DNA from 2 places in the Streptomyces sp. NPDC015139 genome. Region 1 is predicted to be linked to the other one. Evidence: riboswitches for the same ligand, from Rfam matches in the RefSeq annotation. Region 1 holds a riboswitch; the other holds the start of a gene.
The links. Region 1 has a riboswitch for thiamine pyrophosphate ahead of thiO (glycine oxidase ThiO). Riboswitches for the same ligand answer to the same signal wherever they lie in the genome.

Region 1 (5,336 bases):
CGGTCCCGGCGGGCGTCCGTGCAGAGGTACAGGCGGGCGTCGGCGAGTGCGGCGCGGGCGGTGTCGGACATGCGTGGGTCCCCCCGTGGTCGGTGTACCTGGTGGTCCTCGGGTGGCGTGCGGGCCCGGGGCTCGCACGCCACCCCCCTGGTGCGGCTGGGCTCAGACGGCGAGCGCCTGGGCGCGGCGCTTCACCTCCGTGCCGCGATTCTCGCTCAGGGCCTGCGCGGGGGTGCCGGGCAGGGTGGGGTCGGGGGTGAAGAGCCACTCGATCATCTCTTCGTCCGTGAAGCCGTCGTCCCGCAGGAGCGTCAGGGTGCCGGTCAGGCCCTTGACGACCTTGTCCCCGTCGATGAAGGCGGCGGGGACGTGCAGCGCCCGGTTCTCACCACGGCGTACGGCGATCACCTGGCCCTCCTTGACCAGCTGCCGCACACGCGTCACCTCGACGCCGAGCTGTTCGGCGATGTCGGGGAGGGTGAGCCAGGCGGGGACGAGAGCATCGATCTTTGCGTCAATCTCGGTCACGAGTCCTAGGGTAGGCGCTCCACCCGAGGTGCCGCTCGATGCCGGCGGCCGACCGCGGCGCCGGTCGCCCCGCCCCGGCGCCGATCAGTCGGCCCTGGCGTTCTTCAGGGGGCGGGCCGGATCGGTCAGGGCCTCGGGGTCCATGCGGCGGCCCGCTTCGATCAGACGGCGGCCCTGGGCCAGGTCGCGGGGCCGCCCCACCGCCAGCAGCGCCACCAGCCGGCCCTCGCGCAGCCAGCACACCGACCAGGCGGGGCCGGCCGGGTCGCCGCGCCACACCAGGCGGTCCGCGGCGGCGTGGTGCCCGGCGTACTGCACGAAGCGGCCGAACTGCTCGGACCAGAAGTACGGCACCGGGTCGTAGAGCGCCGGGGTCTCGCCGAGGATGTTCGCGGCGACCGTGCGGGGCCCCTGGAGGGCGTTGTCCCAGTGGTGGACGAGCAGCCGCTCGCCGTAGCGGGCGGAGGGGAAGGAGGCGCAGTCGCCGACCGCGTACACGTCCTCGGCCCCGGTGCGCAGGCGGGCGTCGGCGACGACCTCGCCGTGCGGCCCCAGCTCGATGCCGGAGCCGGCCAGCCAGCCGGTGGCCGGGCGGGCGCCGATGCCGACGACGACGGCGCCCGCGGGCAGCCGGGTGCCGTCGGTCAGCACCACCGCGCCCGGTTCGACGCGCTCCACGCGCGCGCCGGTGCGCAGTTCGGCCCCGCTGTCGGCGTACCAGGCGGCCATGGGCGCGGCCACCTCGGCGGGCAGGGCACCCGCGAGCGGCCGGTCGGCGGCCTCGACGACGGTCACCGCGCAGCCCGCCTCCCGGGCGGCCGTGGCGAACTCGGCGCCGATCCAGCCGGCGCCGACGACCACGATGTCGTGCTGCCGGAGCAGCACGGGCCGCAGCCGTTCGGCGTCGTCCAGGGTGCGCAGCAGGTGCACGCCGGGTACGCCCTCGGTGCCGGGCAGGGTGATGGGTTCGGCCCCGGTGGCCAGGACCAGGACGTCGTAGGGCACCGGGCCCGCCTCGGTGTCCAGCACGCGTTCGGCGGGGCGCAGGCCCTGCGCCTCGCAGCCGAGCCGCAGCTCGACGCCGAGGGACTCGAAGTCGACGTCGAAGGCGGAGCCCTCGGCCGTGCCGAGCAGCACGGCCTTGGACAGCGGCGGCCGGTCGTACGGCTGGTGCGGTTCGGCGCCGATGACGGTCACGGCTCCCTCGAAGCCCTGTTCCCGCAGGGCGACCGCGGTCTGCACCCCGGCCATGCCCGCGCCCACGACGACCACGCGCCGTTCCTGTGACGTGCCCTGTTGCGGTGTCTGCTCGCTCACCCGATCACCATAGACAACTGACGAAACGTCAGTCAGGGGGCGTGCTCGGTGACCTGCTCCACAACGCTCGTACCGCTGCCCGGAGCGGACTCCCACTCCCAGGTCTCCTCCAGCCGCAGCCGGCCGTCGGGCAGCTCCACGACGGTGGACACGCAGTGCCCGCAGGCCGTGGTCCCGTCGGTGCGCAGCTGCACGTACCGGAAGTCCAGCCGGTCGCCCTCGCGGGTCCCGACCAGATGGCCGCGCACGACCTCGCCGCCCGCGTACTCCGCCCAGACCTCGCCGTCCTTCTCGTGGTAGGCGAACCGGGTGCGGGTACCCACCTGACCTGGGGCCTGGTCCGCGACGGGGGCGAGGATCAGACCGTCGAGCGAGCGGTGCATGCCGGAGGGCTCCCTTACGGGTGACGAGCGGGGCGGGCTAGGGTGGCCACCGTACAAGCACTCGCGGGAGCCCGGACGCACCGGGCTGAGAGGGAGGCTGGCGGCCTCCGACCGTACGAACCTGATCCGGGTCATGCCGGCGAAGGGAGGGGCTGGACGCCCATGTCGTCACGTACGTCCGACGTCCTCGTCATCGGGGGCGGGATCATCGGTCTGGTCACGGCCTGGCGCGCGGCGCAGCGCGGGCTCACCACGGCCGTGGTGGACCCCGAGCCCGGCGGCGGGGCCGCGCGGGTCGCGGCGGGGATGCTCGCCGCGGTCACGGAACTGCACTACGGCGAGGAGACGCTGCTCGCCCTGAACCTGGAGTCGGCGCGCCGCTATCCCGGCTTCGCGGCCGAGCTGTCCGAGCTGACCGGCCACGACCTGGGCTACCGCCGGTGCGGCACCCTCGCGGTCGCGCTGGACGCCGACGACCGCGCCGACCTGCGGGAACTGCACGCGCTCCAGCAGCGCTCGGGCCTGGAGTCGGAGTGGCTGTCGGGGCGCGACTGCCGGCGTCTCGAGCCGATGCTGGCGCCCGGGGTGCGCGGCGGACTGCGGGTCGACGGCGACCATCAGATCGACCCGCGGCGGCTGGCGACGGCCCTGGTGGCCGCGTGCGAGCACGCCGGGGTGGTGTTCCACCGCACCTGGGCCGAGCGGCTCGACGTCGTGCGCGAGCGGGCCGCCGGCGTCACCACGGCGGACGGCACCGAGCTGCGCGCGGAGCAGGTCGTGCTCGCCGGCGGAAGCATGAGCGGGCGCCTCCCGGGCGTGCCGGACGCGCTGCTGCCGCCGGTCCGGCCGGTGAAGGGGCAGGTGCTGCGGCTGGCCGTGCCCCGGCGGTTCGCGCCGTTCCTGAGCCGGACCGTGCGGGCCGTGGTCCGCGGCAGCCACGTCTACCTGGTGCCGCGCGAGAACGGCGAGCTGGTCGTCGGCGCGACCACCGAGGAGCTGGGCTGGGACACGACGGTCACGGCGGGGGGCGTGTACGAGCTGCTGCGCGACGCCCACGAGCTGGTCCCGGGCATCACCGAGCTCCCGCTGACCGAGACCCGGGCCGGACTGCGGCCCGGCTCCCCCGACAACGCCCCGCTGCTCGGCCCGTCCGGCCTGGACGGACTGCTGCTGGCCACCGGGCACTACCGCAACGGCGTGCTGCTCACACCGGTCACCGGGGACGTGCTGGCGCACGCGCTGGCCACCGGTGACCTCCCCGAGGAGGCCCGCCCGTTCACGCCCCAGCGTTTCACCGCCCCGCCGCCGGAGCGGCCCGCACGTCTCATGGAGCAGTCCGCATGACCCTCAGCCTCACCGTCTCCGTCAACGGGGAGCACCGGGAGATCGCCCCGGGCACCGCTCTCGACGCCCTCGTCCGCACCCTCACCGCGGCGCCCTCCGGGGTGGCCGCCGCCGTCAACGAGACGGTCGTGCCGCGTGGCCGGTGGGCGACCACCGCGCTCGCCGAGGGCGACCGCGTCGAAGTACTCACCGCAGTCCAGGGAGGCTGAACCGATGGCCGACGACCCCTTCGTCCTGGGCGGTGTGCACCTGGACTCCCGGCTGATCATGGGCACGGGCGGCGCGCCCAGTCTGGACGTGCTGGAGCGGGCGCTGACCGCCTCCGGCACCGGGCTGACCACGGTCGCGATGCGGCGGGTGGACCCGTCCGTGCACGGCTCGGTGCTGTCGGTGCTGGAGAAGCTGGGCATCCGCGTGCTGCCGAACACGGCGGGCTGTTTCACCGCCGGGGAGGCCGTGCTGACCGCGCGCCTCGCCCGGGAGGCACTGGGCACCGACCTGGTCAAGCTGGAGGTCATCGCCGACGAGCGGACCCTGCTGCCGGACCCGGTGGAGCTGCTGGACGCGGCGGAGACGCTGGTCGACGACGGTTTCACGGTGCTGCCGTACACGAACGACGATCCCGTGCTCGCGCGCAGGCTGGAGGACGTCGGCTGTGCCGCGGTGATGCCGCTGGGCTCCCCGATCGGATCGGGGCTCGGCATCCGCAATCCGCACAACTTCCAGCTCATCGTCGAGCGGGCGGGCGTACCGGTGATCCTGGACGCGGGCGCCGGTACGGCGTCCGACGTGGCGCTGGCGATGGAGCTGGGGTGCGCGGGCGTGATGCTCGCCTCCGCCGTGACGCGGGCGCAGGAGCCGGAGACGATGGCCGCGGCCATGCGGCACGCGGTCGAGGCCGGCCGGCTGGCCCGGCTGGCGGGGCGGATCCCGCGCCGCCATTTCGCCGAGGCGTCCTCCCCGGCCGAGGGGCGCGCGCAGCTGGACCCCGAGCGCCCCGCCTTCCCGTCACCCGACAGTCACAGCTCTGCTGCATTCCGTCCCCACAATGGCGCAACGGGTGGGAGCGCCGTGCGCCCCTCGTAGACTCCCCTGCGTGGATACGACCCTTCAGGACCCCCTCGTCGGGCAGGTGCTCGACGGCCGTTACCGCGTCGAGGCACGGATCGCGGCCGGCGGGATGGCCACGGTCTACCGGGCCCTGGACACCCGCCTGGACCGCGTCCTCGCGCTGAAGGTGATGCACCCGGCGCTCGCGACCGACGGCTCCTTCGTCGAGCGGTTCATCCGGGAGGCCAAGTCCGTCGCCCGGCTCGACCACCCCAACGTGGTGCAGGTCTTCGACCAGGGCACCGACGGGTCGTACGTGTACCTGGCGATGGAGTACATCGCCGGGTGCACCCTGCGGGACGTGCTGCGTGAGCGGGGGGCGGTGCAGCCGCGGGCCGCGCTGGACATCCTGGAGCCGGTGCTGGCCGCGCTCGGCGCCGCGCACCGGGCGGGGTTCGTCCACCGCGACATGAAGCCGGAGAACGTCCTGATAGGGGACGACGGCCGGGTCAAGGTCGCCGATTTCGGGCTGGTGCGCTCGGTGGACACCGTGACCAGCACGACCGGTGCCGTCCTCGGGACGGTGTCGTACCTCGCTCCGGAGCAGATAGAGCAGGGCACCGCCGATCCGCGGGTGGACGTGTACGCGTGCGGTGTCGTCCTCTACGAGATGCTGACCGGTGAGAAGCCGCACTCCGGCGACTCCCCCGCCCA
Region 2 (5,336 bases), on a different contig from region 1:
CCGCACCGGCTCCGGCAGCCGAACGACCCGTATCGCAGCCAGCAGAGTTATGCCCAGGACGAGATGCGCGGGGACCAGCCAGGGGACCGGCAGTACCGGGTGGACGATGCCGCCGAGCGCGGCGACGGCAAGCAGACCGACGGCTACGGACAGCCCGACGGCGTGCGCCGCGGCACGACCCCGCCATGCCGCCGCCAGCGCGGTACCGGCCGCGAAGAACAGCAGCCCGGCCGCGAGGGCCCCGGCGCCCGGACCGTCCGCCGTCCACGACAGCCAGGCAGCACCCAGCACTCCCCAGGCCCCCATGCCGTACGCGCCGACCGTGGCCGTGATCCGCACCGGCCCGGCCGGAGCGCGCAGCGCCACGGCCGTGTCGCACGCGGCCGTCACGAGCAGCGCGCCGGTGATCCCGTACCGCCCCGCGTCGGCCGCAACCGCCCCCAGCAGGAGCGGCAGCTGCGCCGCGGTGAGCGCGGCCGGAAGCGGCAGCCGCAGCGTGCTCGTACGCGGCAAGCGTCCGTATCCCGTCCACACGGCCGCCAGCACCGCCGACGCCCCGGCGGCGTACCCCGTGGCGTCCACGCCGGTGAGGGCGACCGCGTGCAGCGCGTAGGCGTCGAGCACCGTGAGTGCCAGCGCCAGCCCCGCCAGCGCCTCGGCCGTCGAACGCAGACCGCGACCCAGCAGCGGCAGCGGGGCGGCCAGGGCGGCCACCGTGACCGCGCCCAGCACGAGCGAGCGTCCGGCGATCCCCAGATGGCCCCAGCTGACCAGCGTGAACGCGATCGCCGCGATGGTCAGCAGCAGGCCGCCCAGGAGCAGCAGCACATTCTGCACGCGCGGCGCGGTGGCCTCGGCGCCGTGCGGTGCGGGCAAGGCCGTGGGCGGCACCGGACTTGGCTGTGACAGCGAGGGCAGATGGGCGACCAGCCAGGTGCGGCGCGCCAGCAACTGGGTCCGGCGGGCGTCCAGTTGCCACAGCTCGGTGTCGATGAGCCGCAGCTCCTCGGCCGGTGGCGGAACATGTGTCATGGTTCGGAGTGTGTCCCGCACCACGTCGTACCACATGAGCGCGCCTACTCAGAACGTACTCAGGTACGGGGCGAACGCCCGTGGAGCGGCGACATCGGGCGGGGCTCTCGCGAGCCGCAACAAGCCCGCGGCATTCGGCGGTCGTACTCTCGAACCGTTGCCGAGGAGGCCTTCCGATGCGCAGAGTGACCTATTCGATGAGCGTCTCGCTCGACGGCTACATCGTGGGGCCGGACGGCAGCTTCGCGTGGACGGTGCCCGACGAGGAGATCTTTCGCTCCTGGATCGACAGGGTACGAGACGTCGGCGTCCACCTCCTGGGACGACGGTTGTACGAGACGATGCTGTACTGGGAGACCGCCGACCAGGACCCGTCGCTCGACGACTCGAAGCGCGAATGGGCGGCGCTCTGGAAGCAGCTCCCCAAAGTGGTGTTCTCCACCACGCTGTCGGAGGTCGAGGGCCATGCCCGGCTCGCTTCCGGCGGCCTGACGCAGGAGATCGAGCGGTTGCGCGCCGAGCCGGGGGAGGGCGACATCGCGATCGGCGGCGCCGCCCTCGCCGCCGAGGCGGCCGCGCTGGATCTGATCGACGAGTACCGGACGCTGGTCCACCCGGTGCTCCTCGGCGGTGGCATCCCGTTCTTCCCCCGGCACGAGCGCCGCGTGGATCTCGAACTCGTCGAGACCCGCACCTTCAGTTCGCGAGTCGTCTACCTCCGCCACCGGGTGACGCGCTGAGCCGAGTCCCCGGAACGCCACCGCACACGATCCGCCCAGCCGGGGCAGGCAACTCCCCGAGGAGGAGCGGGCGCGGGTCAGGACCGGCGTCGTACGCGCAACGGCGCATAGACGAGCAGCGCCGCGAGGAACGCGACGGGGTAGGCGAGGTCGGCGCTGTGCAGGGCCCGGGCGACCGGCCCCACGTACAGGCTGGTGCTCATGAACGGCACCGCCACGGCGAAACCGACGACGAACGCGGTGACGGCCGGCCACCACGGCTGCGGCGCGGCGTGCTCCTGCGCCAGGTCGACCGGGCGGTCGCCGCGCGCCCGTGCGCGGGCCACCCAGTCGACGATCACGACCGCGACGAACGCGGGGATCCAGTAGCCGACGAACAGCAGCACGTTCTGGAAGCGGGCAGTGGTGTCAGCGGCGTGCATCCACAGCACGAGCGGGAAGCCGAGCACCGCGGCGAGCGCGGCGGCGACCGGCCGCGGCAGCCGCACTCCGATCGTCTGCAGCGCCAGCGACCCGCTGTAGTCGTTCATGGCGTTGCTGCACAGGGCCGCGACGGCGACCGCGAGGAGTCCGAACGCGCCGAGCGCGCCGCCGCCGAGCAACCGGTCGACACCGCGGGCGGTCTGGTCGGTGAACTCAGCGGCGCCCCACAGACCGAGTGCCTGCACGGCGACGAAGGACACGCTGACACCGAGCAGGGTGCACCAGAACATGCTGGAACGCGACGCCGTGCGGGGCAGGTAGCGGCTGAAGTCACTGGCGTACGGGGCCCACGAGAGCGCGAGACTCAAAGCGATGGTGCAGGTCAGCACGAACGCTCCCGCCCGGTCGGCGCCGTGCACGGTCGCGGCCGTCGCGGGCTGGGTGCCGTGCACGAGCTTCACCGCCAACGCGGCGAACGAGGCGGCGAGCGCGAAGGTCATCACCGTCTGCAGGCGGTGGATCGCCTCGTACCCGATCACGCCGAGCGCCCCCTGGGCGATGAGCATCACCAGGACGCCCAGCCAGAACGGCCAGCCGAACAGCTGAGCCAGCGCGTCGCCCCCGAACAGGCCAATCAGGGCGTCCCAGGCGATGGAGGACAGCCACTGCAGGGTGCCCGGCAGAGCCACGGCCCGTCCGAAAGCCAGCCTCGCCAGCGGGAGTTGGCCCGCCCCGGTCTGGCTGCCCCAGGTTCCCAGGTAGGCCGTGGGCACCGCGCCCAGCACGGTGCCGAGCACCACGGCGAGCAGCGCGGTGGCGAAGTCCAGTCCGAGGGCCGCGCCGACCGTACCGGTGAAGACGCCGGTCATCGTCAGATTGGGGGCGAACCACACGGTGAACAGCCGGCGGGGGCTGCCGTAGCGAGCGTCCTCGGGCACCGGCGCGATGCCGCGCGCCTCCACTCGCAGATCGCCGGGGGCGGTCGGCATCCGGCCGTCGAAGACGCCCCGCGCCTCGGCGACGGCCGTCTCTTCATGGGCATACGGCAACGACATACGACATCCCTCCGCCAGTCCTAACTGGTTCAGGTTCAACGGGTGTGATCTCAGCCCCCGTGCGGGGGCACCCCGTGTCCAGGTACGCCGGCCAGAATAGCCCGGTCCGGTGACCGGTTCCGGTCGGGGGAGGGGGATGGGGAGGGTGAGTGCCCCCCCCGGAAACGTGCGGCGCCCGTCCGACTGCCCGATACCCGCGTGTGTGTAGTCGGTCAGCCACCCTCCGTAAGAGTTCTTGCCGCGTGAAATGCCGCTCTCGACGCGTCGCCGCCGTCGTGGGGTGGGCGCGGGCCGCTGAGGCCGGTCACGCCGGAAGGCGGCGGCACACGCGTGCAGCCGCCCTCCTGAGAATGCCTAACTACCTGCGGTTCCCCTCAGCCCTGCACGAGTACCGTGCACCAGACCTCGTTGTGGTCGCCGATGCCGCAGTCGCCGATCTCCCCGCTGCGGATCTTCGTCCAGACCCCCTTGGCCCGCCAGTGCCAGGTACCGACCCGCGAGAACCGCTCGTGGTAGCCGTGCGTGGCGAACGTGAAGGCGTCGACGTCCTTGCCGGTGCCGTTGCCGCCCCGCGTTCCGTTGCCGAACGACTCCTGCTTGCACTTCGCGTGCTTGAACTCGCTCCCGGTGCCGCCGCCCCAGTTCCACACGTCGCAGTAGTGCGGGCCCTCGCCGAGACTCATCGTGTAGTGCATCGTCTCGCCGGTCCGGTTCTTCACCGCGCCGCACAGGGGACCCACACAGCCGTCCGCGGAGGCGGTCGTCGCCCCCGCGACGACCGCTCCGGACGCCATGAAGGCGGTCGCGACGACGGCGACGGCTGTCCGGTTGGCGCGGGACATCATCTTGCGCATGACAATTCCATTCTCTTGTTGCGTCGGGTTGGTCACGTCTGACGCGACTGCCGGCAGGGCGGGCGGATACGCCGCTCCCGGGAAGGCTCCGGGGGCGGACGTCGGTGTTCTCCGCGGCACGCGGTGCCTGCCGCGATCCGCCTGACGGCATGTGAGCTGAGGATCTACGGTGAACCTTGCGGAAACCTTGTGACGGCCGCCCTGCCGGCGGCCCAGGAGCGAATGACGGAGGACCGAGGGCATGCCGGCCCTGCTCGGCGGACGAACACCCCAACGCGCAACGGCCGTTCCCTCCTCCCTCCCGCGTGAGGCGCGATGAACCTGCACCTGCTCGGACCTTTGGAACTGCGCGTCGCGGGACGCGCGGTCGACATCGGGGAGCCGCGTCGCCGAGCAGTCCTCGCGGCGCTGGCGGCCGACACCGGCCGACCGGTCCCCGTGAGCACGCTGGTGGACCGGGTCTGGGACACCGCCGCGCCCAATGGGGCCCGCTCGGCCCTCTACTCCCACATCAGCCGTCTGAGGCGGCTGTTCGACGGCGCGGCATCCATGGACGGCGTGGCGCCCACGGCAGGCGGTGACGGGGCAGCCGTACCCAGTACGCCGCTTCGCATCGCACGCACCTCCGGTGGATACGTCCTGGAGGCGGACGAACACGCCGTCGACCTGCTCCGTTTCCGCTCGCTCGTCGTGCGGGCGCGCGAGCCGCATCTGTCCGACCAACGCCGCACCGAGATCCTCGGAGAGGCGCTGCGACTGTGGCGCGGAGTGCCGTTGGCGGGGCTGCCGGGGGCGTGGGCGGAGCGCACCCGTACCGCCTGGACACAGGAGCGTCTGGAGACGACGCTCGCCTGGGCCCACGCCCTGCTGGGACAGGGGAAGGCCGAGGAAGTGCTCGCCGTCCTGCGGCCCTTGTTGGCGGAGCACCCGCTGAGCGAGCCCCTCGCCGTGCTGCTGATCCGCGGTCTGGCCACCAGTGGAAGAGCGGCCGAGGCCGTGGACACCTACACCAGGATCCGCCGGCAGCTCGACTCCGATCTGGGCGTGGCTCCGGGCCGTGAACTGCGGTCGGCGTACGAGGAGATGCTGCTCGGCACCGGAAAGCAGGCGCCGGCGGGGACGGGGCCAGGCCCGGCCCCGGTCAGTTCACCCGCCCCGACCACTGTCCCGATACCAGCCCAACTCCCCCTGGCTGTACACCACTTCAGCGGCAGGGAAGAGCAACTTGCCGA

Region 2: another riboswitch for thiamine pyrophosphate. It lies ahead of ACF08B_RS29690 (purine-cytosine permease family protein); the one in region 1 lies ahead of thiO (glycine oxidase ThiO).

What each region holds. Positions count from the first base shown of each region.
Region 1 covers NZ_JBIBUW010000005.1:172,597-177,932, reverse strand. Annotated here, with positions in the region: gene thiE (thiamine phosphate synthase) at 1-71, opposite strand, end outside; gene ACF08B_RS15745 (Rv2175c family DNA-binding protein) at 163-528, opposite strand; gene ACF08B_RS15740 (NAD(P)/FAD-dependent oxidoreductase) at 613-1,845, opposite strand; gene ACF08B_RS15735 (hypothetical protein) at 1,878-2,228, opposite strand; TPP riboswitch at 2,282-2,393, shown strand; gene thiO (glycine oxidase ThiO) at 2,391-3,572, shown strand; gene thiS (sulfur carrier protein ThiS) at 3,569-3,781, shown strand; partial or broken gene ACF08B_RS15720 (thiazole synthase) at 3,786-4,577, shown strand; gene pknB (Stk1 family PASTA domain-containing Ser/Thr kinase) at 4,669-5,336, shown strand, end outside.
Region 2 covers NZ_JBIBUW010000012.1:231,505-236,840, forward strand. Annotated here, with positions in the region: gene ACF08B_RS29680 (SCO7613 C-terminal domain-containing membrane protein) at 1-1,032, opposite strand, end outside; gene ACF08B_RS29685 (dihydrofolate reductase family protein) at 1,209-1,772, shown strand; gene ACF08B_RS29690 (purine-cytosine permease family protein) at 1,850-3,250, opposite strand; TPP riboswitch at 3,240-3,335, opposite strand; gene ACF08B_RS29695 (hypothetical protein) at 3,625-4,104, opposite strand; gene ACF08B_RS29700 (tetratricopeptide repeat protein) at 4,420-5,336, shown strand, end outside.